DNA from 3 places in the Bacillus sp. SRL543 genome. Region 1 is predicted to be linked to each of the others. Evidence: riboswitches for the same ligand, from Rfam matches in the RefSeq annotation. Region 1 holds a riboswitch; each other region holds the start of a gene.
The links. Region 1 has a riboswitch for cobalamin ahead of AC4E8B_RS12530 (acyl-CoA thioesterase). Riboswitches for the same ligand answer to the same signal wherever they lie in the genome.
Positions count from the first base shown of each region.

Region 2: linked by a shared signal. The riboswitch ahead of AC4E8B_RS01415 (ABC transporter substrate-binding protein) and the one ahead of AC4E8B_RS12530 (acyl-CoA thioesterase) in region 1 are both predicted to bind cobalamin.
Region 3: linked by a shared signal. The riboswitch ahead of AC4E8B_RS15230 (ribonucleoside-diphosphate reductase subunit alpha) and the one ahead of AC4E8B_RS12530 (acyl-CoA thioesterase) in region 1 are both predicted to bind cobalamin.

Region 1 is NZ_OZ481794.1:2,490,442-2,497,616, reverse strand. Features, by position in the region: gene thiT (energy-coupled thiamine transporter ThiT) at 1-205, shown strand, start outside; gene AC4E8B_RS12555 (ABC transporter ATP-binding protein) at 505-1,611, shown strand; gene AC4E8B_RS12550 (ABC transporter permease) at 1,601-2,404, shown strand; gene AC4E8B_RS12545 (ABC transporter permease) at 2,406-3,209, shown strand; gene AC4E8B_RS12540 (ABC transporter substrate-binding protein) at 3,206-4,279, shown strand; gene AC4E8B_RS12535 (hypothetical protein) at 4,378-4,641, shown strand; cobalamin riboswitch at 4,695-4,884, shown strand; gene AC4E8B_RS12530 (acyl-CoA thioesterase) at 5,022-5,495, shown strand; gene metG (methionine--tRNA ligase) at 5,545-7,175, opposite strand, start outside.
Region 2 is NZ_OZ481794.1:246,685-258,691, forward strand. Features, by position in the region: gene AC4E8B_RS01390 (FtsW/RodA/SpoVE family cell cycle protein) at 11-1,183, opposite strand; gene AC4E8B_RS01395 (hypothetical protein) at 1,299-1,427, shown strand; gene AC4E8B_RS01400 (hypothetical protein) at 1,688-2,464, shown strand; gene AC4E8B_RS01405 (TrmB family transcriptional regulator) at 3,855-4,613, opposite strand; gene AC4E8B_RS01410 (MFS transporter) at 4,750-5,925, shown strand; cobalamin riboswitch at 6,017-6,196, shown strand; gene AC4E8B_RS01415 (ABC transporter substrate-binding protein) at 6,389-7,360, shown strand; gene AC4E8B_RS01420 (FecCD family ABC transporter permease) at 7,326-8,387, shown strand; gene AC4E8B_RS01425 (heme ABC transporter ATP-binding protein) at 8,387-9,853, shown strand; gene cbiB (adenosylcobinamide-phosphate synthase CbiB) at 9,850-10,833, shown strand; gene cobD (threonine-phosphate decarboxylase CobD) at 10,790-11,863, shown strand; gene AC4E8B_RS01440 (bifunctional adenosylcobinamide kinase/adenosylcobinamide-phosphate guanylyltransferase) at 11,842-12,007, shown strand, end outside.
Region 3 is NZ_OZ481794.1:2,959,232-2,971,238, forward strand. Features, by position in the region: gene bcbE (bacillibactin exporter BcbE) at 1-54, shown strand, start outside; partial or broken gene AC4E8B_RS15180 (methyl-accepting chemotaxis protein) at 137-691, opposite strand; gene AC4E8B_RS15185 (alpha/beta fold hydrolase) at 1,709-2,473, opposite strand; gene AC4E8B_RS15190 (hypothetical protein) at 2,478-2,600, opposite strand; gene AC4E8B_RS15195 (hypothetical protein) at 2,743-2,979, opposite strand; gene AC4E8B_RS15200 (hypothetical protein) at 3,083-3,436, opposite strand; gene AC4E8B_RS15205 (DUF2935 domain-containing protein) at 3,529-4,326, opposite strand; gene AC4E8B_RS15210 (PTS fructose transporter subunit IIABC) at 4,506-6,377, opposite strand; gene pfkB (1-phosphofructokinase) at 6,391-7,302, opposite strand; gene AC4E8B_RS15220 (DeoR/GlpR family DNA-binding transcription regulator) at 7,299-8,051, opposite strand; gene AC4E8B_RS15225 (hypothetical protein) at 8,323-8,664, shown strand; cobalamin riboswitch at 8,891-9,085, shown strand; gene AC4E8B_RS15230 (ribonucleoside-diphosphate reductase subunit alpha) at 9,306-11,537, shown strand; gene AC4E8B_RS15235 (ribonucleotide-diphosphate reductase subunit beta) at 11,556-12,007, shown strand, end outside.

The sequences.
Region 1 (7,175 bases):
TCTTGCCGGCATGATCTTCTTCGGCAGCTATGCACCCGATGGCATGTCTCCTTTTGTATATTCCCTGATGGTCAATGGAATTACAATGCTTGGTTCCGCTTTCTTATGTACAGCCGTTTTATGGCTCCTGCTATCTGCTGCCCCGCGACTGGTACAGAGGGAACAGAGCTATTCTGCTTCAGAGTCTCAGAAACTGGCCAACTAGTATCCATGTTGTAAAGCACTCCCTTCCGGCGAATGAGCCTGAAGGGAGTGCTTTTGTTATTGCTGTGCTGAAATGCGAGTGAAACAAAGTTTGAATTGCATGAGTCCAAATCAGCAAGGAACACTAACAGAACGTTGTTTTTTTTAACGGGAAATTGAAGAGAATTGCGGAAAAAAGCTTTCATTCGACAAATTATGGTATATAATAAGTTACGCTATTATACTAAAGTGATAAACTGGCCAATGAGGCATAACAAACTAGACGGTACGTCGACGATAAATATAGTAAAGGAGATTATAATGACAGATAAGTTTATTATCCGCTTTGATAATGTTACAAAACAATATGACAATGACAGTCCGGTACTTGACGGTGTCAGCTTTGACATAGAGAGGGGAAAGTTCTACACGCTTCTCGGCCCTTCAGGCTGCGGAAAAACGACGATCCTGCGTCTTATCGCAGGATTTATTGAGCCATCAGAAGGCACCATTTTCTTCAATGGGCAAAAAATCAATAAAGTGCCTGCCAACAGGAGGCAGGTTAATACCGTATTCCAGGATTATGCGCTATTCCCCCATTTGAACGTATTTGAAAATGTGGCATTCGGATTGCGTATTAAAAAGATGAAAAATCAGGAAATTAATGAGCAAGTGAAAGAAGCGCTCAAATTCGTCAACCTCGAAGGCTATGAGCAGAGGGAAATCAAAGAGATGTCAGGCGGACAGAGGCAGCGTGTAGCAATTGCAAGGGCGATAGTCAACAAGCCTGAGGTCATCCTCCTTGATGAGCCTCTTTCTGCACTAGACCTGAAGCTGCGGACAGAAATGCAGTACGAGCTGCGTGAGCTGCAGAGAAGGCTTGGCATTACCTTTATCTTTGTAACGCACGACCAGGAGGAGGCTCTTGCCCTTTCTGATGAGATTTTCGTCCTGAATAAAGGCAGGATTGAACAGAGCGGAACGCCTACTGATATTTATGATGAGCCTGTCAACCGGTTTGTTGCGGACTTCATCGGTGAATCCAATATTGTCGGGGGAATCATGCTTACCGATTACCAGGTTGAATTTACAGGCAGAAAGTTCGAGTGTGTCGATGCCGGATTTGATCTGAATGAAAAGGTTGAGGTGGTTATCAGGCCGGAAGATATGGAAATCACACCGAGCGAGCAGGGCAAACTGCAGGTCCGGGTTGATTCGCAGCTTTTCAGAGGCGTCCATTACGAAATTTCATGCTTTGATAAGGATGGGAACGAATGGCTCGTCCATTCTACACGCAAGGCGAGGGTAGGGGATGAAATCGGCCTTCACTTTGATCCCGAAGCCATCCATGTCATGAGGCCGGGAGAATCTGAGGAAGAATTTGACCGCAGGCTGGAGGCTTATCAAGAGGAAAGCTATGAGAAATAATCAGACACGCAACCTGTACCTGATCCCATATTTGCTATGGATCGTTTTATTTGTCGTTACCCCTTTGTTTTTGGTGCTGTATTATTCGTTTTTTGATATAGAAGGGCAGTTCACATTCGGGAACTACCAGAAATTCTTCACACCCGTTTACATGAAAATGACTTTGAGCTCTTTCTGGTATGCGTTCCTGATCACCGCCTTTTCTTTATTGATTGCCTATCCGACTGCCTATCTGCTGACAAAGACCAGGCATAAGCAGCTCTGGCTTCTGATGATCATCATTCCTTCCTGGATCAATCTGCTGCTCAAGGCTTATGCTTTTCTCGGCATCTTTGGGACTTACGGGGCAGCCAACAGCTTTCTTGAAGTAATCGGAATAGGTTCAAGGCAAATTCTGTTTACCGACTTCAGCTTTGTTTTTGTATCGGTATACATCTTCCTGCCTTTCATGATATTGCCGATTTTCAATTCGCTTAATGAACTGAATTCGTCACTCATCGATGCTTCCAATGATCTGGGGGCATCTTCTTGGACAACCTTTACCCGGGTCATTTTCCCGTTGACGCTTGATGGCGTTAAATCCGGCTGCCAGGTGGTTTTCATCCCTGCGCTTTCCTTGTTCATGCTTACCCGCCTGATTGCAGGGAACAGGGTCATCACCCTGGGCACAGCCATTGAACAGCATTTCCTCGTCACACAGGATTGGGGGATGGGCTCAACCATCGCTGTATTCCTGATCCTTACGATGGTGATCATCATGCTGCTGACCGGAAATCGCAGGAGGGGGGCTTAGCATGGGTAAATTATCTAAATGGTCATCACTTTATTTGATCCTTGTTTTTTTAGTTCTTTATGCGCCAATATTTTATCTAATGTTTTATTCTTTTAACAGCGGCGGGACGATGTCACATTTTGAAGGCTTTACGCTTGACTGGTATAAAGAGCTTTTTGCTGATGCAAGGCTATTGATCATTGTGCTGAATACCATCATTATCGCTCTCCTGTCGGCTGCCATATCAACGGTCATCGGAGTGGCCGGAGCACTGGCCATTTTTTATGTCAGAAAGCGGCAGGTTAAGAGCACACTTTTGTCTTTGAACAATATTTTGATTGTCAGTCCTGATGTCATCATTGGCGCTTCCTTCCTGATTTTGTTTACGATGATAGGGATTAAGCTGGGATTTACATCGGTCCTGCTTTCGCATATCGCTTTCTGCGTTCCGATCGTCGTTATCATGGTACTGCCGAAAATCCAGGAAATGAGCCCTACGCTGGTGGATGCTGCAAGGGATCTTGGGGCGAGCCGCTACGATGTGCTGTCTAAGGTCGTTCTGCCATATATCACGCCAGGCATTTTTGCCGGCTTTTTCATGGCGCTGACTTATTCACTCGATGATTTTGCAGTCACTTTCTTTGTAACAGGGAATGGCTTCACCACTTTGTCGGTTGAAATCTACTCACTTGCCCGGCGAGGGGTGTCATTGAACATCAATGCACTTTCCACGCTTCTGTTCCTGTTCACACTTATACTTGTGATCGGCTATTATTTCATCACCCAGAAAAATGCGAAGCCGAATGGAATGGGGGTCAAAAAATGAAACAGCTTGGAAAAGCCCTGCTGGTCATTGCTGTCATTTCTGCGCTGCTGCTGTATGCAGTCTCTAAACTTAATTCCTCACAAGGCTATTCGAGCGGAAATACGCTGACGGTCTTTAATTGGGGAGACTATATCGATGCAGAACTTGTGGACCGTTTTGAAAAAGAAACTGGCATCAAGGTGATATATGAAACCTTTGACAGCAATGAAGCCATGATGACCAAAATTGAACAGGGCGGAACAGCTTACGATATAGCAGTCCCGTCAGAATATGCAATTGAAAAAATGAAAGAAGAAGACCTGCTTTTGCCTGTCGATCATTCCAAAATCCCAAACCTGAAATATATCGATCCGAGATTCATGGATTTGGCATTCGATCCGAACAATGAATACTCTATCCCTTATTTCTGGGGTACGGTCGGCATAGCCTATAACATAGATCTGCTCGGCGACAAGGAAATTACGAGCTGGAATGATCTGTGGGATGAAGATCTGCGAAATGAGATACTTCTTATTGATGGTGCAAGGGAAGTAATGGGAATGGGCTTGAATTCCCTCAATTATTCCCTTAATGATCAAAATGAGAAGCACTTGAGGGAAGCAAAGGAAAAGCTTGATACCCTTACACCGAATATCAAAGCCATAGTCGGGGATGAAATCCGGATGCTGCTTGAAAATGATGAAGCAGCCGTCGGTGTTGTCTGGTCAGGGACTGCTTCAGAGCTGATGTGGAAAAAGGACAATATTGAGTATGTACTTCCAGAGGAAGGGACGAACCTCTGGTTTGATAATATGGTCATCCCCAAAACGGCGAAAAATTTGGATGCCGCCCACCAGTTCATGAACTTTATGCTTGATCCTGAGGTTGCAGCACAGAATACCGAATATGTAGGCTATTCGACGCCGAATAAAGAGGCGCTGAAATACCTGCCTGAGGAAATAGTCAGCGACAAGCGCTTCTATCCGGACCCGGACATGACCGGAAAGCTGGAAGTTTACGAAAACCTTGGAAAAAAAATGCTCGCACATTATAATGAATTGTTTCTGGAATTTAAAATGCACAGTAAATAATAGCAGCGGCTGGAGGAATCTCCAGCCGTTTTTCTGCAACTTAGAATCAACTATGCATATATGGGGGAATCTACCTGTAAAAACAGGAGGCGGCAGTGATGTATTATATCAGCGGCAGCATTGTTTCTGGTGAATATGATGACCAGACAGAACAGTTTTCCATCAGCATGATCAAGCATTTCAAAACCCAATCCATTCTGACCAAAAATCAGGCTATCGGGCTCCTTGACTACCTCTACAGGCATAAGGATGAAGAGGGAGGGCAGGTAATCACATTAAATGACCAGATGCCGCTGCGCATTTCCTCCGAAGAAATCAATGCTCTGATACTTGACCTCGAGAGGATTGAATCCCATTTTTAAGGTTCAGCCGAAATATATATCCGTATTTGATAGAATATGATAAAATTTCAGTAATTGAATAAATGCTTTATGGTGCTTTGCAGCATGCTGCAAGCTTAAAAGGGAAGCCGGTTGAATTCCGGCGCGGTCCCGCCACTGTAATGCTGAGGCTCCTCCCTCGATGCCACTGTTCCTTAACGGACGGGAAGGCGGAAGGAGTCTATGATGCTAAGCCAGGAGACCTGCCATAGAGAAGTACACAACCGTCCTACGGGTGATAGGAGAGTGATGCGCTTTAAAAATGGCAAAGTTTTTAATTTGTTATATTTGTAATGTGCAGGCATCCTCTATAAAGGATGCCTTTTATTTTTTGCAGACAAGAAGTCCGAGGAGTGAAAACTATGGAAAAAGCTTACCCTGCAAATCGTTCCCGAACCATTCAGACCAGATTAGTGCTTCCGCCTGATACTAACCACCTGCAGACAATTTTCGGCGGAAAAGTGCTATCCTATATTGACGAAATTGCTGCCATTGCTGCAATGAAGCATTCCAGCAGCATGGTAGTTACAGCTTCGATCGACTCTGTAGATTTTCTGTCTTCAGCATCTATCGGTGATGCACTCACCCTTGAAGCCTTTGTAGCTTCAACAGGAAGAACTTCCATGGAAGTTTATGTGAAAGTGCATGCAGCCAATCTTTTAACAGGGAAAAGGACGTTGACGACCGAATCCTTTTTAACCATGGTTGCCGTAAATGAAAACGGCAAGCCCACCCCTGTAGCAGGGGTGCTGCCTCATTCTGACGAAGAAATCAGGCTTTTTGCTTCAGCAGGAGCACGAAAGGAGAATAGAAGAAACAGAATGTTGATCCGATAAGAGATGAATTTCAGCCACTTCTATATTCATAAGGTAATCCCTTCCGCAGCTATTTCTTACAGGCTGCTTCCAGCCTTTCCAGCTCCTCTGCAATTCTCCCTTCCTCAATGCGCCGGAACAGGGGAGCAACCGTTCCTAGCTTTTTTTCTGTGATCCCAGCCTCTTTCCATTCCAGCGGATCCGCATTCAGCATAGCGTTTACCTTCATGCTGGAAAAAGGGAGGAAGGGGTTCAGGAGCCGGGCCAGATTTTTGATGATATACACACAAGTCAGCAAGGTATCTGCACATCTATGCGGGTCTGTATCAAGCGTTTTCCAGGGCTGTTCACTGTCAAAGTATTTATTGGCAGAGCGTACAAATGTGAAGATCTCCTCAAGCGATTCTTTAAGCTTAGCATCTTCAATCATGTCCCCGGTTTTTTTATAAAGCTGCTTAATATCACCCTGAACTGCTTCACTTATTTTTCCTTCCGGTATGAGGCCGCCATGATATTTTTCAATAAACTTAAAAGTCCGGTTAACCAGATTGCCATATGCCCCGAGAAGCTCACTGTTATGGCTGTAGATGAATTCCCGCCAGGAAAAGTCAGCATCCCTGTTTTCAGGGCCATTGACAGCAAGGAAATACCTGATAGAATCCGGTTCATATCTTTCAAGTATGTCAGGCACCCAGACTGCATAGTTCCTGCTTGTGGAAAGCTTCTTTTTCTCCAAGGTAAGATATTCGCTTGAAACCATGCGTGCAGGTTTGCCGGGCAGTCCCATTCCTAGTTGTATGGCTGGCCAAATGATGGTATGGAAAGGGATATTGTCTTTTCCATGGACATAATGCGAAATAGCATCGGCACCCCAGAACTTGCTGTCATCTTTGTTCTGCTGGCGGGCCCATTCCCTGCTGGCAGAAAGATAGCCGATCACCGCTTCAATCCACACATATATTTTTTTCTTCTCCATTCCTTCAACAGGGACTGGCACCCCGACATCCAAATCCCTTGTTGCAGCCCTGTCCTGAAGTCCCTCAGTTAAATATCTTCTTGTCAGGCTGCTGCTGTTTTCCCTCCATAAATGGCGGGAGCTGGCCTCCTCAGTCAGCTCCTCAAGCTGCTTCTGAAAATGTCTCAGCCTGAAGTAATAATGTTCGGTTTCCTTCATTTCCGGCGGTGTCCCGCAGATTTTACAAGCTTTATCAAGAAGGTCAGCCGGCTCAAGAATGGCCGAGCAGGCATCGCATTGATCTCCGCGTGCATGGCTGCCGCAGGAAGGGCAAGTTCCCTCGACATACCGGTCAGGCAGAAACTGAACACATGTCCGGCAATAAGTCTGTTCAATTGTTCTTGAATCAAGATGGCCATTTTCCAAGAGTGAAAGAAATACCTCCTGAACAGTCTGATGGTGATGGGGGGCATCTGTCCTAGTATAAAGATCGTAAGTAAAACCCATTTTTTCAAAGCACTCTGTAAACTCCTTGTGATACCGGTCAGCAATCTCTTTCGCAGATTTGCATTCATGCTTTGCCCTGATCGCTATGGGAGTGCCATTGCAGTCACTCCCTGATACATACAGTACATCTCTGCCCTTCATCCTGTAATACCTTGCCAGAATATCGCCCGGCAGCAGGCTTGCAATATGCCCTAGATGAAGGGACCCGTTTGCATAGGGCCATGCTCCGCCAATGAATA
Region 2 (12,007 bases), 2.2 Mb from region 1:
AATTGCAAGACTATTGTGAATCTGATGAAAACATATAGGTTTTATGATGGAAGCGGATGCTGAAGATCAAACCCATCGCAAACATATTGCCCATCAGCGAGCTTCCGCCATAGCTGATGAATGGAAGCGGAATCCCTGTGATCGGCAGCAGCTGAATGGTCATGCCGATATTCTGGAACACATGGAACGTGATCATACTGATGATCCCTGTACAAATATAAGTATTATAAGGGTCTTTTGTGTCCATGGCCGTCTTGGTCAAATGATAGATTAAGAGGAAGAAAAGGCTGATGACCACGCTTGCCCCAAGGAAGCCATATTCCTCTCCGATGACGCTGAAGATGAAATCGGAATGATTATCGGGAATATTGACCTGCCTGTCGCCGACTCCTTTTCCAGTAATAAGGCCAGATCCAATCGCCTGGAGCGAGCGCAGGAGCTGGAGGCCGGCAGACTGCCCGTAGCTCTCGGGATCGAGCCACGAATAGATCCGGTCAAATTGATAAGGGTCGACCTTCAAATATTTTTCAATGATTTCAGGTGCCCATATCACCAGGTAAAGGACTGCAGCAGCAAAACCAATGCCAGCACTATAGATGGGCAGAAGAATTTTCCATGAAATCCCGGAGACGAAGATGATTCCGAGCATGATGGCAATGATCACGAGGGCGGTCCCAAGATCCTGGACAATGATAAGGCCGAGCGGCAAGGCGGTCACAGCGCCAAGCTTGATCAGAAGGTAAAAGTCGGTCTTCAGTGTTTTCTGCATAAATTTTTCATGATGGGAGGCAATCAGCTTGCTGAGCGCCATGATCAGGAATACTTTAACAAATTCGGATGGCTGGATCGAACCCACGCCGGGGATGACAAACCAGCTTTTTGCTCCTTTAATTACGGGGGCAATGCTGTCAGGGGCGAGGGCAAGCGCCACAAGCAGGAGTATGCCGAAAGCATAGAGGATCCAGGAAAGCTTCCTGAATTGGTCGCTGTCGAAATACATGGTCACACCCACGATAAAAGTGCCGACCCCATACCAGAAAATCTGCATCAGCAGAAAATTTTTATCATATTGCTGCAAGGTTTGTGCACTGTAGATCGCTGTACAGCTGACTATGGCAAATAACAGCAGCAGAAAGCTCAGCGTCCAGTCAAAGCGGTCGGAAGGCTTAAGTGAACGATCCATTGTAAATTACACCCTGTTTCATTTCAGTTTGGCCATTGTTTATATATGCGCCATGCTCCCATACACTCTGCAGGGGGAAGGCAAGTGGATTCTGGCGAAAGTCCGGAATAGCTTTATGTACATTGTCATTAGTATAGACGTTCCTGCCGGTCATATTGTTTCCTTAAAAGGAGAATTTTTCAAGATTGCCGGGAAAAGAGAGTATTCGGTTCTATCTGCTGCTGTTTTATTGGCAAATGAGTGAGTGCCGGTACACTTGCATTGTGCGGTTAACCATAAATTGGAAAGATGCGGCTGATTTATATTTTTATTAAAACTAAGAAATTTTCAATGTTTTTTGCTAAAATAGGGATATTGTATCCGGACGGGCATGGCAGCTGAAGCGTGAGCGAGGCTGTGTATCTTAATAGATCAGAAGATCCTTTAAAACTTCGGCAACTGTTTAGCTCCGCGCTCCATCGGCTCAGAAATCATCTTTTCTTATTTTATTCGGAGGTTCTGCTATTGAAAAAGAATCATAACAGCTCGCGTGATCTCATATATGTCCATTTAAATGAACAGGAAAGATATGTTATGTCTTACGGCATTGAATTTGAGGAGTTTGCCCGGTCGCTGTCAGATGTAATGGCGAATCTCCTGCTTTTGAAGCACAGGTTTGATGATGGTGAATTCAATATGCATACACTTCTGGAGTATGTTCCGTATGAAAAGCTGAATAAGCTGCTTTCTGATGATGTCTACAACTATGGCGACTTCTGCTGGATCGATTTTGAGGAGCTTGAAGGGCTGAACGAGCTTCCTGGCCAGACCATTGCGGAGCTTTTGTATCTGGGCCATCTGAAGGAGCACCTGAAAGCGCCATTCTATAACTATCTTGGCAACCGCTTTGTCTATTTGGCCCATGATGACGGCTGGTATAACAAAACCTATTACCGGGACATGGCTGATTTTTACCGCCTGCTGAGCCAGCTGATCCCTGAAAAGCTGAGCGAAATCAAGCCGGAAAAATCACTCCTCGGCCTGCGGAAGAAAAGCTCCTTCCCGCCGGTGCCGCAAGAGGCTATTTCCTACATGAAGGACATGATGAGGGAAGGTGCAGTCATCTCCATCAAACAGACAGAGCAAAACCGTGCGCGGATCGAGATCCCCATCTGGGTGATCGGCGATTTTGCCAATATGGACGACATGTACGAAGAATACGAAAGCATCGCAAAAGAAAAATGCGAAGCCAAGCTCGTGTTTGATAAAAAAACACGGGAATGGAAGCTGTATGCGAGATGAGGAAAGCCCGGCAGGAATGCCGGGCTTTTTTTATTGGGAAAAGGGGGGGCAGGAGAGTTTGGCCCTCTAGAGGAGTTATTGAAGAACAGAGGGTGTTAGTGGGTGTGACTAGAGCCGTCTGGAAGAGTTTTTGTTGATCAGAGGGTGTTAGTGGGAGCGACTAGAGCCGTCTAGAAGAGATTTTGCTAAACAGAGGGTGTTAGTGGGAGCGACTAGAGCCGTCTAGAAGAGTTTTTGAAGAACAGAGGGTGTTAGTGGGCGTGACTAGAGCCGTCTGGAAGAGTTATTGAAGAACAGAGGGTGTTAGTGGATGTGACTAGAGCCGTCTGGAAGAGTTTTTGAAGAACAGAGGGTGTTAGTGGGAGCGACTAGAGCCGTCTAGAAGAGATTTTGCTAAACAGAGGGTGTTAGTGGGAGCGACTAAAGCCGTCTAGAAGAGTTTTTGGAGAACAGAGGGTGTTAGTGAGAGCGACTAAAGCCGTCTAGAAGAGATTTTGAGAAACAGAGGGTGTTAGTGATCGCGACTAGAACCGTCTAGAAGAGTTTTTGAAGAACAGAGGGTGTTAGTGGGAGCGACTAAAGCCGTCTAGCAGAGTTTTTGAAGAACAGAGGGTGTTAGTGGGAGCGACTAAAGCCGTCTAGCAGAGTTTTTGAAGAACAGAGGGTGTTAGTGAGAGCGACTAAAGCCGTCTAGAAGAGATTTTGAGAAACAGAGGGTGTTAGTGATCGCGACTAGAACCGTCTAGAAGAGTTTTTGAAGAACAGAGGGTGTTAGTGGGAGCGACTAAAGCCGTCTAGCAGAGTTTTTGAAGAACAGAGGGTGTTAGTGGGAGCGACTAAAGCCGTCTAGCAGAGTTTTTGAAGAACAGAGGGTGTTAGTGAGAGCGACTAAAGCCGTCTAGAAGAGATTTTGAGAAACAGAGGGTGTTAGTGATCGCGACTAGAACCGTCTAGAAGAGTTTTTGAAGAACAGAGGGTGTTAGTGGGAGCGACTAAAGCCGTCTAGCAGAGTTTTTGAAGAACAGAGGGTGTTAGTGGGAGCGACTAAAGCCCTCTAAAAGAGATTTTGTAAAACAGAGGGTGCTAGTGATCGCGACTAAAGCCGTCTAGAAGAGATTTTGAAGAACAGAGGGTGTTAGTGATCGTGACTAGAACCGTCTAGAAGAGTTTTTGAAGAAAGAGGGTGTTAGTGGGAGCGACTAAAGCCCTCTAAAAGAGATTTTGTAAAACAGAGGTGTTAGTGATCGCGCCCAAAGCCCTCTAGAAGAGTTTTTACAAAACAGAGGGTGCCAGCAAGACCGACTAGAGCCCTCTAGAAGAGTTTCCGAAGAACAGACTGCATGCATCTGAACCTCACATGCCCCGTTAACCGCAAGATGCCCGCCTTGCCCTAATACCGCAAATTCAAAAGAACATCCCGGATCGCTTTATCCTCCATGATGGTGTCCTTATATTTCTGTGTGATTTCGGTAAGGGCGACATCATGATAGAAGAACTCAGCGAAAAACTTCACGAGCGGCCTTGAACGGGTGGTGATGGCATTCCACTTGCCGGCTTCCATGCCGGCGAACAGCATTTCTTCTTCGTCGATGATGGCGATCCTGCTTCTTTCGAGTGTTTCATGATGCCTGTCTGGAATCAGGACGGAAACTGAGGGGAGGTTCGTTTCTATTTTTCCGATAGAGTGCACATGAATACTGACACCGTCTCCGTGCTTCTCCTCCAGCAGCTCTGTAAACTTCTGCAGATCATCGCCCCAGGCAGAGATAATGATCTTTCTTTCCGCCCTTCCGAGCATTTCCTCCAGCAGGGAAAGGATGGAGTGATTATCTTTCAAGGTCCACACCCGGTCATCCGCAACAGGTTTTTTGACGGCAGTTTCCCGCAGCTCCTGGACGCTTGTTTCGAAGTCAGCCTTCAGCTTGCTGATCACAGATTCAACGGGAAGGGCGGTGTACAAACGCTTTTTTTCTACCGTCGTTTCAAGGATGATGCCCTTCTCTGCCAGGCGGTGAAGCACCTCATACACCTTTGAGCGGGGGACGGCAGAGAGCTTGACGATCCCTGTGGCGTCCAGCGGCTGGTCCGCGGAAATAAGCGCCTGATAAATTTGGCTTTCATATTGGGTAAACCCGAATTGCTGCAGCATAGACAGAACTCCTGAGTCAGTTTTTTCTTAATAATATCATATCTTTTCCGCTAAATCGCACTGGGAAAATTAACACTTGCACCTATCCCTATAAAAAGTTACCATTGTGGTGGTAACTAATTGAGAGGTGTATAAAATGGATAAACGTGTGTATCTTTTGACGATCGTTTCCTTTGTAGTCGGGATGGTCGAGCTTATAATAGGAGGAATCATTGATCTGGTTGCGGCCGATCTTCATGTCAGCATCGGCAAAGCCGGCCTTTTGATCAGTGTGTTTTCGATTGTATATGCTGTCGCGGCACCGATTCTGCTGACAGCGACCGGGGGAGTGGAAAGGAAAAAACTGACGCTCATAGCCTTGCTCGTTTTCCTTGCAGGAAATATCCTGGCTTTCCTGAGCCCGAGTTATAGTATTCTTTTTCTGGCAAGGGTTATATCAGCGGCAAGCGGATCTTTGCTTGTTGTGCTGTGCATCACGATCGCATCGAATATAGTGCAGGAAAAATATCGCGCACGGGCGATCGGCATCGTGTTTATGGGCGTAAGTGCTTCACTTGTTCTTGGCATTCCGGCCGGGCTTATGCTTGGCAATGAATTTGGCTGGAGGGCACCATTCCTGATGATTGCTGTCCTGACATGCCTGTCGATAGCAGGGGTGTACTTTTTCATGGACCGGATTGAACCGAAAGCTGCCATATCCATCAGGCAGATGTTCGCTGCCCTGAAGAACAGGAAAATTTTATTCGCCCAACTGGCCTCGTTCCTCTTTTTAGCAGGGCACCTGACACTTTATGGATATCTGACTCCATTTTTAAAGACCGTCCTGGGAATGGACGGAAACTGGGTCAGCATCATGTATCTGCTGTTCGGTATTGCCGCGGTGGCCGGCGGCGGTGCAGGCGGATATCTAGCCGACCGCTTCGGAACAAAGCCGACGATTTTAGCGATTATTGTGCTGTTTGCGGCTGCGCTGTTTTCGATTCCGCATACTGCTTTTTACCTGCCGCTATTTATTGCAGTCATGATTATCTGGAGCATGCTGAGCTGGGCGATCACTCCGGCCTTGCAGAGTTATTTGATAGAGTCTTCTCCGGAAACATCGGATATCCAGCAAAGCTTGAATAACTCAGCCCTGCACTTTGGGATTGCCTTTGGATCCCTGATCGGGGGAATTATAATTGAACAGGCTTCAGTCGAGTGGAACGCTTCGGCAGGGGGAGTCTTCATCCTCTTCGCACTTGGCGCTGCCGTTTTCTCGATGGCAGGATTGAAGAGCAGGCGGCCGGCAAGAAGCAGCAGCCCGACCGTCTAGCAAAAAGGGTCTGCCCGGTCTTCTTCCGGACGGCCCTTTTTCTGCTAGTTTTAAAGATGAAATAGTGTATAATGGCGATAGCGGAAAATTTCATACATATGCAGAAACAGGTGTTTTTCTTTGAAAGACTTAAAAGGGAAGTTGGTGCAAATCCAACGCGGTCCCGCCACTGTAAATGGGAGCAAGCTGCAAAGCCACTGTACGGATGTATGGGAAGGGGCAGCAAGCAATGACCATGAGCCAGGAGACCTGCCTGATTCTTATGCACCCATAAACCTACGAGGATAGGGAGGTGTACGGCAGCCTTTTGGAATCTTTTATTTTGAATCTGCGCACGCCGTGCAAAGCATCTCCATGTTTATTGGGGATGCTTTTTTTGATTTCAAAGGATGCTGGTCCCGTTTTGGGCATAAGACTCTTGCAGCATGAATTTTGCGACATTTATTCTACAGGGGGATTTACCATGAAAAAGCTTTATTCGTTATTATTCAGCATGCTTTTGGCAGCGGGTGTTCTGTCAGGCTGCGGCGATTCGGCTGCAGAGCCTGAAAAGGACAATGGCAGCAGCACTGAACAGACAGAGACAGAAACAGAAAAAGCAGAATTTCCGGTTACCATCACAGATGCCGCCGGTGAAGAAGTTGTTATAGAAGAAAAGCCGGAGAAGATTGTTTCCCTGATTCCAAGCAACACGGAAACAGCTTTTGCACTCGGTCTGGGTGAAGAAGTTGTTGGGGTATCTGATTTTGATAATTACCCGGAAGAAACAGCAGATAAAGAGAAGATCGGCGGAATGGAGTTCAATGTTGAAAAAATCATCTCCCTTGCTCCGGACCTGGTTCTTGCGCATGCTTCAAGCGCTCACAATGCAACAGCAGGATTGCAGCAGCTGAAAGATTCAGGAATCGCTGTGCTGGTTGTCAATGATGCCCAGAGCTTTGAACAGGTATATGAGTCGATCGAAATGATAGGAACCGCTTCTGGTGCAAAGGAAGAAGCCGAAGATGTGATTGCCGGCATGAAAGAGAAGATAGAGGCAATCAAAGAAAAAGCAGCTGGCGTAACGGAAAAGAAGAAAGTCTTTGTAGAGGTGTCTCCAGCGCCGGAAATTTATTCGCCTGGGAAAAATACATTCATGGATGAAATGCTTACGATGATTAATGCAGAGAATATTGTAAAAGAAGAAGGATGGCCAAAGGTGGATCCTGAAGCCATCATCAAGGAAAATCCGGACGTGATCATTTCCACTTCCGGCTACCGTAATGAAGATGCTGTGGCAGAAGTTCTCGCCCGTGAAGGCTGGCAGGATGTAAATGCCGTAAAAAACAAGCAGGTGTTCAGTGTGGATTCAGATACAGTAAGCCGTTCCGGCCCGAGGCTTGCTGAAGGAGTAGAGGAATTTGCCAAAGCTGTCTATCCGGACGTATTTAAGTAAGAATAAGCTGTCAGCCTATGTGGTTGCAGCCGCTTTCCTTGTCATATGCATGCTGGTCGGGATTTCAATTGGTACAGTCTCTGTGCCGGTCCCTTCCATCATCAATATAGTAGGATCTAAAATCCTGCCGATTCAGCCCGCTGCTGCGGTTGACCCGATGCACAGCAATATTGTGATGAATATCCGCCTGCCCAGGGTCATTCTTGCCGGGCTTGTAGGAGCTTCCCTCGCCATTGCGGGGGCAGCCTTCCAGGGCCTCTTGCGCAATCCGCTTGCAGATCCTTATACACTGGGGGTTTCATCCGGTGCGTCTGTCGGTGCAGTGCTGGTGCTGTTTTTTCAAATCTCGATCCCGTTTGCAGGCCTGTTTACGCTGCCTATTCTCAGTATGATATTCTCATTCCTGACCATATTTGCCGTGCTGTTTTTCGCAAGAAGGATTGACAGGGCCATGAAGGTGGAAACGATCATTTTGACGGGAATCATTGTCAGTTCTTTTCTTGGCGCGCTCATTTCTCTCATGATCGCTTTGACAGGAGAAGAGCTCAGGCAGATCATCGGCTGGATCATGGGAAGCGTTTCGATGAGGGGATGGGCCTATATCCGCATCATCCTGCCGTTTTTCATCATAGGAAGCCTTCTGTTAATGATGAATGCGAAAGAGCTGAATGCCATGTCATTTGGAGAAGAGCGTGCACAGCATCTTGGTGTGAATGTACAGAGAAGAAAAATGATGGTGCTCGTGGCAGGATCCATTCTGACAGGTGCCGCCGTCGCGGTGTCAGGCACCATCGGCTTTGTCGGCCTCGTAATCCCGCATCTGACAAGACGGCTGTGGGGGCCTGACCATATCCATCTGCTGCCTTTGTCAATGATGACCGGCGCAGGCTTCCTGATACTTGCCGACCTGGTCGCACGGACGGTCATCTCGCCTACAGAGCTGCCGATCGGCGTCATTACAAGCATCATCGGAGCGCCTGTGTTTGCACTCATTTTGCTGAAAAGAAGAAATAGGAGGGCGGTCTGATGCTGAGCATACAAGGATTGACCGGCGGCTACGCGGACGAAAGCATTATTAAAGAGGTCAGTTTTTCAGTGGAGAAGGGTGAGCTGTTTGGCATCCTTGGCCCAAATGGAAGCGGAAAGACAACTCTTTTAAAAATGCTGAGCGGCATCCTCTCCTATAAGAGCGGGAGCATTTCTGTCAAAGGCAGGCCTTTGACGGAGTTCTCAGTGAAAGAGCTGGCAAAGGTCATTGCAGTGCTGCCGCAGCATTCATCACAATCTTTTTCTTATACAGTCAAAGAAACGGTTTCTTTGGGCAGGTATGCCCATCAGAAGGGATGGTTCCAGACCTGGTCTGAAGAAGATGAAAAGATCGTACAGCGCGTGATGGAACAAACGCGGGTCGCAGAATTCAAGGATCATTATATCCATGAGCTTTCCGGCGGGGAGAGGCAGCGGGTATTCCTTGCCCAGGCGCTTGCCCAGGAACCTGAGATCCTGCTCCTGGATGAGCCGACCAACCATCTTGATCTCTCTTTCCAGAAAGAGCTGCTTGACCTGCTGCGGACATGGGCGAAGGAATGCGGGATGACCGTTGTTTCCATTTTCCATGATCTGAACCTTGCAGCGCTGTATTGCGACAGGCTGCTTTTAATGGAAAACGGTAAGGTAGTCGCGGCTGATGTACCGAATGAAGTGCTCCATGAGGACCGGATCCGCACAGTCTATCAGACGGATATCATGAAGCATGCCCATCCGGCCGTCCCTGCCCCGCAGATGGCGATCCTGCCAGGGGACCTGACTGCTGCTGAACCGGCCGCTGTCGGCGAAGAAGATGTCCAGGTGTACGAAGACCATGTGCTTGTGAAATCATCTTTCCCGCTCCGTACGATGTCCTCTGGGGTGGCAGGAGCTGGGGTCGGCTGGCACAGGCTGTTTGTTAACCGCCAGGTGCCGAACCATTATGACTGCAGCGACCATCGGGCAGAAATGAAGGAATATCTGCGGGAAAAAGGCTATGAACCAGGCGAGGCGGTCGGCATGATGACAGCCGTCCAGGTGGCCGACGCTGCCTATAGGCTCTATGAATCCGACGGCTTTTCTCTCCTCGCAGTTGTCACCGCGGGAACGGGGAATGCTGTAGACGCTTCCCGCAGCGGCCTGCACAGCTTTGAATTTTCCCCAGGCACGATCAATACATGGATCTTCATCAACGGAAACCTGACAGAGGAAGCCTTCATCCAAAGCATCATGACGGCCACGGAAACAAAGGTGAAAGTGCTTCATGATCATCAAATAATCGATAAGGCATCCGGCACTCTGGCGACCGGAACAAGCACAGACAGCATCCTGATTGCTGCGGCCCAGTCAGGGAAAAAGCTGGAGTTTGCAGGAACGATTACACCTCTTGGCAAGCTGATCAGCAAAGCCGTATATGACTGTACAGCTGAAGCGCTCCACAAATACCGGGATAGGGTGTCATCATGATTGTTTATCATCTTGCTGCCCTTACCCTTGCGTTTCTGCTGGATCTGCTTATTGGAGATCCGCCTAAATGGCCCCATCCAGTCCGGTGGATCGGGTCATTTATTCTATTTTTGGATAAAAAATGGAACCGGGGCGGCCGGCGGAAGCTGAAAGGGGCCATCATGGTCCTGGCTGTCCTTGGTACTGTATTCCTTGCTGCCAGCGCCATCACATACACCGGCTATAGCATCCATCCGCTGGCAGGAATCATAATTGAAGCCATCCTCATTTCCACCACCATCGCGCAAAAAAGCCTGAAGGAAGCGGCGCTTGAGGTCTATAGTCCGCTTCATAGAGGAAACATATCTGAAGCACGCCTGAAGCTTTCCTATATTGTCGGCCGTGATACAGAAAAGCTGGAAGAGCCGGACATTGTAAGAGGAACGGTGGAAACGGTTGCAGAAAATACGAGTGACGGGATCACTGCTCCATTGTTTTGGGCGCTCATCGGCGGAGCACCTCTTGCCCTTTTATACCGTGCAGCCAATACTTGCGACTCTATGACAGGATATAAAAATGAAAAATATATCGACTTCGGCTGGACCTCAGCCCGGCTCGATGATCTGCTGAACTTTATCCCGGCCCGGCTGACCGGCCTCCTGATGCTGCTGGGAAAAAAGCCCGAGCATACCAGTTTTAAGAAAGCATGGGACATTCTCATCAGGGACAGCAGGAAGCACCCGAGCCCGAACAGCGGCTGGGGAGAAGCGGCAGCTGCAGCCTTGATGGGTGTGCAGCTCGGGGGCATCAATTACTATAGAGGGATCGTTTCTGACAGGGCAAGAATGGGCGACCCTGTCGTTATCCTGGAAAAAGGCCATATATTGTCGGTCATTGAGATTATGAAAAGGACGTCTTTATTATTTCTATTATTCTTATGGCTGGGGGGAATGCTCTTTGAATTGGCCGTCACATGGATCCAATCCGCAGCATTTATTTAAGGCACTTGGGATGCCGGAGCCATCAGAGCTGCTGGACTTCAGCGCTAATATTAATCCTATGGGGCCGCCTGAAAAATTAAAGGCAGGCTGGCATTCATTTTTCAATGAACTGCCTGTTTACCCGGACCCTTTTGCAGCAGAACTGACTGCCAGGCTGGCTCAAAAGGAAGGCATCGCCGGAGAGTATGTACTGGCCGGGAACGGTGCATCCGAGCTGATCAGTCTGGCAGCAAGGCTTCTGGCAGGAAAAAAAGTCACGATTGTTCAGCCGGCTTTCTCTGAATATGAACAGGCCTGCAGAGTGAATGATTGTGACATCAGCTATTTTCAGCTGGAAGAAGGGAGCTGGGAACTGGATACGGCAAAACTCTGTGAGGCAGGAAGGAAAGCGGATGCCCTCTTTCTCTGCAATCCGGCTAATCCGACAGGCAGATACTATGGCCGTGAAGAAATCGTTTCATTATTAGAGGGATGTTCCGAAACACTCATCATCGTTGACGAGGCATTTTATGATTTTCTGCCGGAATATGAACCTCTTGTGCCGCTGCTTTCAGAATACAAAAATCTGATTCTTCTCCGCAGCTTGACGAAAATGTTCAGCATCCCGGGTCTGCGGCTCGGCTATGCACTGGCAGATCCTGAACTGATCAGGGGGATGGCCCGCTTTCAGTACCATTGGAGCATCAACTCCGCTGCCCAGCAGGCAGGACTGATCTGCCTGGAAGAGGACGCATACATAAAAGAAACACAGAAATTTATTGAAAAAGAAAGAAGCAGGCTCTTTAACTTCTACAGAGCCAAAGGCTTGCCCGTGTCCGAATCGAAAACCAATTTCTATCTTCTCCGCGACCAGGAATATGATGACCAGGAAAAACTGTTTTCCTTTTTGCTGGAAAAAGGAATCGTCCCCCGCCATACCTATAATTTCCCTGGGCTTTCGGGGCGCTGGCTCAGGTTTGCCATCAAAGGGACAGAAGATAATCTGAAGCTGATGGAGGCGTTCGACGAATGGATGATACAGAAGGGCTGATATTCATAACAGGCGGCGTACGCAGCGGCAAAAGCACCTTTGCGGAAAAAGCAGCAGAGTCCCGAGCCGCCGCCTCCAATAGCCGTCTTCATTATATAGCCGCAGGGAAGAGCTCGGATGAAGAAATGGCCGAGCGGATCCTGC
Region 3 (12,007 bases), 470 kb from region 1:
ATCCTTGCTGCACTTGCGGTCCTGTTTGCGATAAAGCCTGATAAAAGCGGATAGGCTGCAGCAGTCGCTGGCCATGAGCTAACAAATGAATAAAGAAAAAGCCCGGCAATATGCCGGGCTTTTTCTTGCATCATCATCACTTTACCGTTTCCTCAAGACTGCTTGTCAAAGCATTCAGTTCACGGATATTTTCAACGATTCCTGTTACACGCTGTTCCTGGACCTCGGCACTTGCCAGCACTTCTTCAACGGAAGCTGCCGACTGTTCGGTTATGGCTGCTACAGCTGTCATTTCCTCCCTGACGCTGGCTGATGCCTGCTGAAGCTGTTCGTTGAGTGTCCTTAAGTATCCTGCCTGCCGCAATACAGCAGAGGACTGTTCCTGAATAGATGAGAACAGGTTCTCCGCCTCTTCCGCAGACTGCCTTCCAGCAGAGACCTCCGCCATCCCGCTCCCGATCAGTTCCGCTGCCTCCTTGAATTTGGACTGGATCCCTTCCAGGATGCCAGTTATTTGGCCTGAAGCAACATGCGCCTGCATGGCTAGCTTTCTGACCTCCTCTGCCACCACGGCGAATCCTTTGCCATGTTCCCCTGCACGTGCAGCTTCAATGGCAGCGTTCAATGACAGCAGATTGGTCTGATCGGCTATGCCGGCGATCAGTTTGACAATGCCTTCGATCTGTTTGTTTTCTTCATTTACTTTTGCCATGACAGAATTAGTGGTTTCTACCATCCTTCCAATACCGTTCATTTTTTCATAAAGCCTGTCCATCTTTTCTTTCCCCTGCATCGTCATTTCTGCCGAGGCGGTTGAAGAATCTTCCATGATTCCTGATGCCTCATTCGCCTTCAGAACTCCATCATAAACGTCCTGAATAGCTGCATTTATATCTGTGATGCTCGCAGCCTGAGATTCAATCCCCCCTGCAAGCTCCTGAAAAGCGAGGACCACCTCGCCCGTTATTTTACCTGTCACTTCCGCATTTTCATTCAGCCCGCGGTTGGACCTTCCCAAAACCTCGATTGTCCTCTGAACTTCCTGCAGGACCACTTCGGCTTTCTTCTTTTGAAGCTCCGATTGCTTCCTGCCTGACTCAACCTTCTTCAGCATCCCGCTCCCCAGCAGGCTTTGCGCGGTAAGGGCAGCCAGCACTAAGATGAAAAAGGCATTGACACCGAGTTTGTCAACCTCGGCATAACCCGGCTTCACTGCAAGGAAGTAGTTCAGCATAGCCAGTGCAATCAGCCCATTTAATAACAGCGGGCGGTAGTTATGATACAAGGAAATAATTCCAAGCGCTAAAAAGAATATAAGCGTATTTGTAAACTCAGCTGTTGTATGGACAAAGAAAAAAGAAATGACCGCCAGCCCAATTGATATAACATACATGATCAGGGGGATTCCTTTTTTCCTCCAGATCATGAAGCTGCAGAACAATGAGAATGGTCCTCCAGCCGCCAATATGGTCACAACCGTTTTCGGGGTATCAAATGCTACTGCAATTCCGAGGATCACACAAGCCCACAATAGATAGACAAGCAATTGATTCCTTTTATGCAGGTCAGCCAAGTATTCTGTCATATTATTCTCCTGGTAAGATGTTTTTCCAAATTTATTCAGCATAAATTCAGTAACTTTATTATAATGGGAAATAATACCTAAGAAAAGCTTTTTCACGCTAAAAAGAACAGCACTCTGGCTGTTCTAAATTTTCGCCTCCGAAAAAAGGAAGCCAAGTATTATCTGGTTAAAAGCATGCCATTTTTTAGTAGGCAGCTGATGGGCAACTTTTTTTATGACAGCTGATTGATAAGCAGTGTGTTTTTTGTATGATCTGATGTGCTGATTGGCGAAATCGCGGGATCCGTACATCAGAAGCAATGGAGCCTTTAGCTCTTTCAGCTCGTCAGTGCAATTGTATTGCAGTGACTGGCCGTAAAACTGGAACCATACCCGTTTGTCTGCCAGCTCCATATGCTCCACTAGCCTGGCACGGTATGCATGATCGCGCGTATGGCTTGCCGCAAGCAGCGGGATCAGGACCTTCGGATGGTGCTTGACCATATACATTCCAGCCAAATGTTCATACTTAAACGCAGCTGACTGAACTTCCGGGTAACCGCCTGCCAGCAGAAGCGCGGCTGTCCGCTCAGGATATCGGAGCGCAAATTCCTGAGCGATGAGCCCGCCGGCAGAATAGCCAAGAACCGCTGCTTTTTCAGTTTTCAGGTGATCCAGCAGCGCAGCTATTTCTCCTGCATATCCGCTGATGGATATGTTTGTCTGGATGGCGGGAGACTGCCCGTGTCCGCTCAGGTCTGGAAGAATGAGCCTGAACCATTCAGAAAGCGGCTTTTGGCGCTCGAAAACCACGCTTCCCATACCAGGCGGGTGAATGAAGACAATCGGAATCCCGCTGCCCATCTCTTCATAAAAAATCCTCCCGCCCTGATATTCAAAACTGGCCATAAAGTCAGTGCGGCCTCTGTTTCTCAGCTTTCTTTTCTGAAGCTGTCATTTCCTTTGAAAACTCCATATCATTTATGCTTTTGGCGCTTTGCAGGCCGGATTTGGTTTTTCTATTGCGCTTAGTCATGAAGTGTCCTCTCCTTCTGCAGCATTAGTGGACAGTTTTGGCTGCTGTGCAGCAGGAACTCTGTCCCAGGCTGCCTTTATAGTATGGCTCGTAAAACGGAACAGTCATGCACCTAAAAAGGATTGCCTTGATTTACCGGCCACTATTGTTTACCGCCCCTTTCGGAATAATTCCCCAGCAGTCCCAGCTCTTTATTGAGCAGAAGTTCCATCTGCTCAATGTCGCTTCGCTCCACGACACCATCTATTTCGTTCCACCCGATGCTATAAACAAGGAAATATCCCCTGACCCGCCGGAAAATAACAGTGGTATTCGGATACTTATCAAAGACCGCCTTTCTCTGCCCTCTCCTCATATAGCCCCATTTCAATATTTCCATACAATCCCTGCATTCTGATTAGTTTTTTTACCATTTACCCTAAACAGCGGGGATTATCACTTAAAAAGAAAAAGCCGCATTTCTGCGGCCAGTACTTTCCTTTTTATCTTTCGCCAGACAAATTTCCTCCAAGATCCGGTTTATCTTCGGTCTTTGGAGTCTCGTCGTTTCTCATGCCACGGTCGCTCCAGTCTTCGCTGCTCTCATTTTTCTCTTCAATTTGTTCATCAAGCTGCCTCATATCTGCCGGATCTACGTAGCGTGAAGGTATGACCCTGTTGCTGTCGTTATTAGGCTGATTGACCTGGTCATTGTCAAAACCATCGCCATTATTGCGCATTGGTGTATAGTTCATCTCTTCCGGTTCATTCATTTGATTATTATTGTTTGTGCCGCACGCTGACAAGGGCATGACTATGGACAAAATTGCCAGAATGGCTGCTAAGCTTCTTTTCACTAAGATTGCCTCCTCGAAATGTGATCCTTTTTAGTATGTTCACATTAGAGAAGGTTAAAATGCGAAATATTTTCAAACAGGGAAATGGCTGCCTAATATTGAAGGCGGGGTTTCGCAGGATTGCAGTCCGGCTCTTGCCCGGACTGCGACTCGGCCAGCTTTGTAAGATAATAGCATTCCTCTCTATACATATGGTCGGCCATCAGGGGAGCAAATGTTCCAAGAGCCTGGTTTGAGAGTTCAAGTTCTTCGATTTCATCCAGGAAATTCATAAACAACTTCATTTCGAGCTTTACGTTTTCATTGAAGCGGTCAAGTGCAGGAAAGCTTTGTATATTTGTCCGCAGAAAACCGGTAAGCTCCACTGCTTTTAAATAAAAGCCCTCAAAATGCTTCGTATAGTCATCGCTTTTTTCTTTGATCATCTTCTCAATCCGGTCCATATTATCGGAAATCGCTCCGGCATGACCGGCAGCATCGAGCAGCCAGATCAGATGGTGATGAAGCTCATGAAATACAGGAGGTGCTTCACCTTTTTTTAAGCAGCTCAGCACAAGCAGGTATTCTTCCAGCTCGTTTACCATATGGTTGATGAAGGTCGGACCAAGGTGGATTTTAATTTTGCCGGTCAGATGCTCTTCGATCAATTTCAGCTTAAAGCTCCGCAGCTTTTCTGCCTCTCTTTCTGCCAGCATGCTTAATTGTATAGGATCTGCGCTTCCTGTCTGTACGAGCAGTTCATCAAAGGCATTTATAAAATATTCTGCTGTCCGGATATTTTCCTTTTCAGACGGCGCCAGGGCGTCATGGATGAATCTCGCATGATCCCCGAGGATCTGGAGCCAGAACCCGTTTTCTTCCATTGCCGCTTCTTTGAATGTTTTGGCCATTTATCATCACCCTTTCAGGAACATATATATTATTCATATTTCCCTGAGCGCTGATTATGACCTGCGGAAACCCTTGCGCTTTGTCTGTGGAAGAGAGCTAAGGCTGCTGCAGCCCTGATGAACTGATCTTATCAAGCAAAGAAAAAACCGGAAAGCATAATAGCTTTCCGGCTGGGTTATTATTTAACTTGTGCTGCAGGTTTTTTAAAGATTCCCAAAAGGACGGCAGATACAACCGAGCCAACCAGGATGGCTAATAGGTACAGCAGCGCATTTCCTTCTACAAGGAAGGAAACAAACACTCCTCCGTGAGGTGCGCGGAGGCCGATGTTAAAGAGCATGGACAGTGCGCCTGTTGTGGCAGCACCCACCATGATCGACGGAATGACCCTGATCGGATCTGCTGCCGCAAACGGGATGGCGCCTTCCGTGATGAAAGATATGCCCATGATATAGTTGACAGCTCCTGCATCTCTTTCCTGCTTTGTGAATTTATTTTTAAAGAAAGTTGTAGCCAGGGCAATGGCAAGCGGCGGAACCATACCGGCCGCCATGATGGCAGCCATCGGCTCATAGACGCCATTTGCCAGAAGGCCTGTCCCGAATACATAGGCTGACTTATTGACAGGGCCACCCATATCAAAAGCCATCATTAAGCCCAGTACAATTCCAAGCAGTACAGCGTTGGCAGTGCCAAGCCCGGCGAGCCATTCTGTGATCGCATTGTTCAGTGCACCGACAGGCTCATTGACTGCATACAGCATGGCAAGGCCAGTCAGCAGGATTCCAAGTAGCGGGTAAAGCAAAATAGTCTTGATTCCTTCAAGAGCAGACGGAAGGCCGGACAATAGCTTCTTAAGAAGCACAACGATGTAACCGGCAAGGAAACCGGCAATCAAGCCGCCAAGGAAGCCGGCGCCGCCGCTTGCGGCCATGAAACCTCCGACCATGCCTGGAGCAAAGCCCGGACGGTCTGCTATACTCATTGCAATAAATCCGGCAAGTACAGGAACCAGCAGGCCAAAGGCATTGCCCCCGCCAATGGTCATAAGTGCCGCTGCAAATTCATTGTAGGAAGGATCATTAGGATCGGATGCGTTATAGCCGAACATAAAGGAAATTGCGATCAGGATCCCGCCGCCGACAACAAACGGAAGCATATTGGAAACACCATTCATCAGATGCTTGTAGATGCCGCCTTTTTTCTCCTTATTGCCGCTGTCTTCTGAAGCATTGCCTGATCCCTGATAGACCGGCGCATCCTTTTTAACGGCCCTGTCAATAAGCTCTTTAGGCTTGCGGATGCCGTCTGCTACGGCCGTCTGGATGACATGCTTCCCTCTGAAGCGTTCCATTTCCACTTTTGTGTCTGCCGCCACAATAACGGCAGCTGCATTTTCGATTTCTTCCCGGGTAAGGACATTCTTAGCCCCGCCGGATCCATTTGTCTCTACCTTTATATCAATGCCCAGTTCAGCTGCTTTCGCTTTGAGTGAATCTGCGGCCATGTAGGTATGTGCTATCCCTGTAGGACAGGCTGTAACAGCGACGATGAAGTCCTTTTTGTTTTCCATGCTCTGCTCTTCTTCTTCGCCTTCTTCATCATGGGCATTGATAATGCTCAAAACGGTTTCCGCAGAATCCGCTTCCATCAGCTCCCTGCGCACTTCTTCTCTCATAAGGATGGAAGAAAGGCGTGAAAGTGCCTCAAGGTGGGTATTGTTCGCACCTTCAGGGGCGGCAATCATGAAGAATAGATGTGACGGCTGTCCGTCCAGTGAATCATAATCCACCCCTTCTGCCGATTTGCCGAATGCAATTGCAGCATTGGCAACAGCCGCGGTTTTCGCATGGGGGATGGCAATGCCGTCGCCTATTCCGGTAGTGCTCTGTTCTTCTCTTTTTAGAATAGCTTCTTTGAAAGCGGAAATGTCATTAAGCTTTCCAGCTTTATCAAGAGTTTCTGCCAGCTGGTCGATTGCCCCGCGCTTATCCCTGCCATTAATAGAGAGCAGGATCGTATCTTTTGTCAACAGCTCTGTAATTTTCATAAAGCTCTCCCCTTTAAATTGTTCTGACCGCTACCTCGGGCAGCAGTTCTTCTACTTTTTCAATCGTGCACAGGCCAATTGAAAAGGCTGTTGCACTTCCAGACGCCACACTGTATTTAAAAGCCGCTTCATAGCTGCCGCTTCGGCTGAATTCGGCAAGGAAGCCGGCAACCATAGAATCTCCGGCACCTACCGAGCTTTTTAATGTGCCCTTCGGTACAGTCGCTGTAATGGCCATATCGCCATTCACAAATACAGCCCCCTCCCCAGCCAGGGAAATGATGACGTTCTGCGCACCCATTTCGATAAGCTTTTTAGCGTACGGAAGCACTTCTTCGCACGTATGGATTTCAGTGCCGAATAATTCGCCAAGTTCATGGTGATTGGGCTTGATCAGGAAAGGACGGTATGGGAGAACCTTTTTAAGCAGCTCACCCTCTGCGTCTGCAGCAAACTCTGCACCGCCGGCATGGCAGATTTTGGCCAATGATTCGTACGTATCATCCGGCATCGTGGAAGGGATGCTTCCGGCCAGCACCAGCATATCTCCCTCTCCCAGCCGGCTGATTTCAGAAGTCAATGCTTCCAGGTCTTCTCTGCTGATTTCAGGCCCCCTGGCATTGATTTCAGTTTCCTGCCCGCTTTTCAGCTTGATATTGATTCTTGTGTCATCCTTTACCGGAACGAATCGGGTCTTAATATTCTCTTCCTCCAGGGAGTCTTCGATATATTTACCGGTAAACCCGCCGGCAAACCCGATTGCTTCACTGTCGACTCCCATCCTTTTCAGGACCCGGGAAACGTTTATGCCTTTTCCTCCAGGAAATTTAGATTCACTTTTTGTCCTGTTCAATCCGCCGAGCTGGACATTGTCCAGCTCAACGATATAATCAACGGAAGGGTTAAGCGTCAATGTGTAAATCATGCTGTCACAACCTTAATTTTTGTTTTGCTGATAAAGGATTCTCTGCTCTCTGCATCAAGCGAGTTTGTGATGATGGATGCTTCATGAAGCTCCGCAATTTTGGCGAAAGCGATTTCAGAAAACTTCGAACTATCCGAAAGCACATATGCTTCCCTCGATAGTGAAATGGCCGTCTGCTTGATCATTGCTTCCTCCTGGTCCGGTGTAGTATAGCCGAACTGAGGATGGATGCCATTGACACCCATAAAGCATTTATCAAATCTGTACTGGCCCAGGCTTGACAGGGCCCCCCTGCCTATAATGGCGTTCGTATGCGGCTTAGCATAGCCGCCTACCAGGAAGGTCTTGATCCCTCTCTCCATTAGGATTTGTATATGCATAAGCCCGTTTGTCACTACCACAATATCCTTATGAGGCAAGAAGGGAATCATTTCCTGTACGGTCGAACCCGCATCCAGATATATGCAATCTCCCTCTTCTACAAGGCCTGCTGCATACTTCGCAATATCCTTTTTCTCTATACGGTTTTTAGAGGATTTTTCCACCATGCTGGGTTCCTGGAGTTTCCCCTGCAGTCTCGCAGCACCCCCATGCACCCTTTTTAAAAACTTATCATTTTCAAGCTGGGATAAATCCCGTCTAATGGTTGATTCTGAGGAAGCTGTCAATTCGACAAGCTCCTGTATTTTAACTGTATGCTTCTCTTTTAGCATCTCAAGTATGAGCTGATGTCTCTCTGGCGTCAGCAAGAATAACACCTCCCGGCTGCTTTCACTGGCAGCTTCATGGCTTTTTGCTTAGTAATTGTATCTTTAATTATGTAAGCCAATTGTAATGGAATCGATTTCAAAAATCAATCATTTTCTTTCACAACCATCCAAATAAGTTCATGAATTGATGATTATTGATTGTTTCGCATTAATTCGGATTTTTTTGAAAATATCAAAGTTTTGTTTGCCTGTTTATTGAACGCTATAATGGAGAGGCGAAAATATTATAAATGTCTTGGAGAGTGTTTCAGTGAAAAATATTGGCGGTTTTTATCTAGAACTGATTAAAGTAATCATCATTGCCGTTGCCGTGTTTGCCCTTTTTGGATTTTTTCATGAAAAGATCCTTGGACTTGCGGTCCCGGCAGATGAAGATATAACAAGCAAAGCATTCGGGGTGCCATTCTATATTCAGTCTGCTGCACTATTCATGCTTCTTTTCCTTCTTTATAAGACAAATCTGCAAAGGTGGAGCTGGTATAAAAAGTGGAAGAACAGCGCCAGGCTTTCGACAAATACGGCACGGATTCTGCTTATTGCCGGGAGCGCCATGCTCCTGCTTCCTTATTTTTATTATTTTTTAGCTTTATGATTGATGTAGGATTTTATCTATGCTACAATCAAGGTACAAGATATTGATTATACATCACGAATCAACACTACATATTGTTTTCCTTATGAATGAATTTTGTTTGTGGTCTCTTTTTCCTTTTTCGCTTCTGAAACTCGGGAAGCGATTTTTTTTGCAGAAAGACCAGAGAATTTTGGCGAATGATCGATGCGGCTGCCGATTCAGGCTATTGCTGTCAACAATTGAATAAGAATCCGCAAGTGTTGGTGCCCATTAAGGGCTTAAAAGGGAATCCGGTTCGATGCCGGAGCTGTCCCCGCAACTGTAAGTGTGTACGAGGTAAGCATCCACTGTATATGAACGCTGAACAGGCGCATTTATGGGAAGGGCTTATAGTAGGATGATGCACGAGCCAGGAGACCTGCCATGCTTGCAAAGTTTCGGTTCTTCGGGGATTGGGAAGGTGAAACGATGGTATAAATCGTTTGATCTTCTTTTATGCCTTCGTTTGATCCGCCCAATATGTGGGCGGATTTTTTTATGGTCAAGGAATTAATAAATTGTAACACTTGTGGATGATTTTCAATTCTTTATCCACGTCCAGCTTAAACGCTTGCGCTTTTGTTTTTGGAAAAATACTGATCAACCCAGGAGGTATGACTATGAACATTTCTTCGGCAAAACCGCTGCCATTGGCAGCCATTGATTCAGATTTCCCGCATTTGGACTTTCAGCACCTCTATAAAAGGGCGATTCAGCTGCAGGAGAATCACACTCCAGGAAAAGATGAGCTACTTAACCAGCTGATTCTTGATTCTCTTTCTATGATCAGCGAGGCGGATCCTGACTGGACATTCGTGGCCGCACGCCTGTATTTATCCAGCCTTTATGAGGAAGCTGCCGAGAACCGCCGCTTCACTGCCGGAGATCGGTATGGCCCCCTGTACGGGCTTATCACCAATCTAACCGATGCTGGGGTCTACTCTCCAGTCCTGCTGGAATCTTATACTAAAGAAGAAATCGCTGAAATCGGTTCTTTCATTGACCCGGAGAAGGACAGGCTTTTTACATATATAGCAGTGAAGATGCTGGCTGACCGCTATCTGAGCCGGGATAAGAAAAAGAGGCTGTTCGAGCTGCCGCAGGAAAGATTCATCATTATCAGTATGGCTTTGAACCGTTCAGAGCCGAAGGAACGCAGACTGTCTCTCATTAAGGAATCCTATTGGGCTTTAAGCAATCTGTATATGACAGCAGCAACCCCTACCCTCTCCAATGCCGGAAAGAACTGGGGCCAGCTTTCAAGCTGCTTTATCGATACAGTGGATGACAGCCTGCAGGGCATTTATGACAGCAATACAGATATCGCGAACCTTTCCAAGAATGGCGGCGGCATCGGGGTCTATCTGGGAAAGATCCGGAGCCGGGGCAGTGATATTAAAGGATTTAAAGGGGCTTCATCAGGAGTTCTTCCATGGATGAAGCAGCTCAATAACACAGCTGTGAGCGTCGATCAGCTCGGACAGCGAAAAGGGGCAGTCAGCGTCTATCTCGACGTCTGGCATAAAGATATCTTTTCTTTCCTGGACAGCAAATTGAATAACGGGGATGAAAGATACCGCACCCATGATTTATTCACCGGTGTCTGCCTGCCGGATTTATTCATGGAAACGGTGGAATCGCGCGGGGACTGGCATCTGTTCGATCCCCATGAGGTACGGAGTATTATGGGCTTTTCCCTTGAAGATTTTTATGATGAAAAGCCAGGTGCTGGTTCTTTCCGGAATAAGTACGAAGAATGCATCGCAAACCCGGAGCTGTCTGCGACAATAGTGCCCGCAATCGATATTATGAAGAGGATCATGATCAGCCAGCTTGAAACCGGCACTCCTTTCATGTTTTATCGGGACGAAGTCAACAGGAAGAATCCCAACAGTCATGCAGGCATGATCTACTGCACCAATCTCTGCACTGAAATCGTGCAAAATCAGAGTGCAACCATAACGAAGGAGCAGCGTGAAGAAGACGGCCGGATTATTATTGAAAAGATCCCCGGCGACTTTGTAGTCTGCAATCTGTCATCTATTAATCTGGCGAGAGCTGCAGCTGACAATGTATTGGAAAGATTGATCCCGATTCAGGTGAGGATGCTGGATAATGTCATTGATCTGAATACCATCCCCGTCCTCCAGGGAGTGGCCACCAACCGCAAATACAGGGCAATCGGGCTCGGTACATTTGGCTGGCATCATTTGCTCGCCTTGAAAAAACTCAGGTGGGAAAACGAAGAAGCCGTCAGGCTGGCAGATGAGCTGTACGAAAAGATTGCCTTCCTGACTATTAAAGCCAGTATGAATCTGGCCATGGAAAAAGGCTCATATCCTGCGTTCAAAGGCTCTGACTGGCAAACCGGCGAATACTTTGCTTCCCGCGGCTACAGCAGCCTGGACTCTGTCCACGATTGGGATTCTTTGATGCAGGCAGTCAAGAAGAACGGCATCCGAAATGGATATCTTATGGCTGTGGCCCCCAATGCATCAACAGCCATTATTGCCGGCAGCAGTCCGAGCATCGATCCGATATTCAGGAAATTCTATTCTGAAGAAAAGAAAGATTACAAGATTCCGGTAACGGCGCCTGACTTGAATGAGCATACAACCTGGTACTATAAGTCAGCTTACGTGATTGATCAGCACTGGAGCATCCTTCAGAACAGCCAAAGGCAGAAACACATCGATCAGGCAATCTCTTTTAATTTTTATGTCCAGAACAATATTAAAGCAAAGGAACTGCTGGATTTGCATCTGTCTGCCTGGAAGAACGGTTTGAAAACAACGTATTATGTCAGGTCTACTTCTTCTGACTATGAAGACTGTGATTCCTGCTCAAGCTAACCTATAAGGAGTGTTATTATGACAACCCCTGTCCATAAAAGAGAAATCATGAATCAAACAGCACCAAACCGCTCTACCGGAATCATCAATGGAGAATGTTCCAATATCCTGAATTGGGATGATGTCAGGTTCCAATGGGCCTTTCCTAAATACAAGCGGATGCTCGCCAATTTCTGGACCCCTTTTGAAATCAATATGTCACAGGACATCAAACAGTTTCCTGAGTTATCAGCAGAAGAAAAGGAAGCTTTCTTAAAAATCATCGGCCTCCTTGCCCTTCTTGACAGCATTCAGACTGATTATGCCGGAAAGGTCGCTGATTACCTGACAGATTCCAGCCTGTCCGCCCTGATGATCATCCTTGCCCAGCAGGAAGTGATCCATAACCACTCTTATTCTTATGTGCTTTCAAGCATTGTTGATAAAAAAAAGCAGGACGAAGTGTTTGAATTCTGGCGTACCGAGCCTGC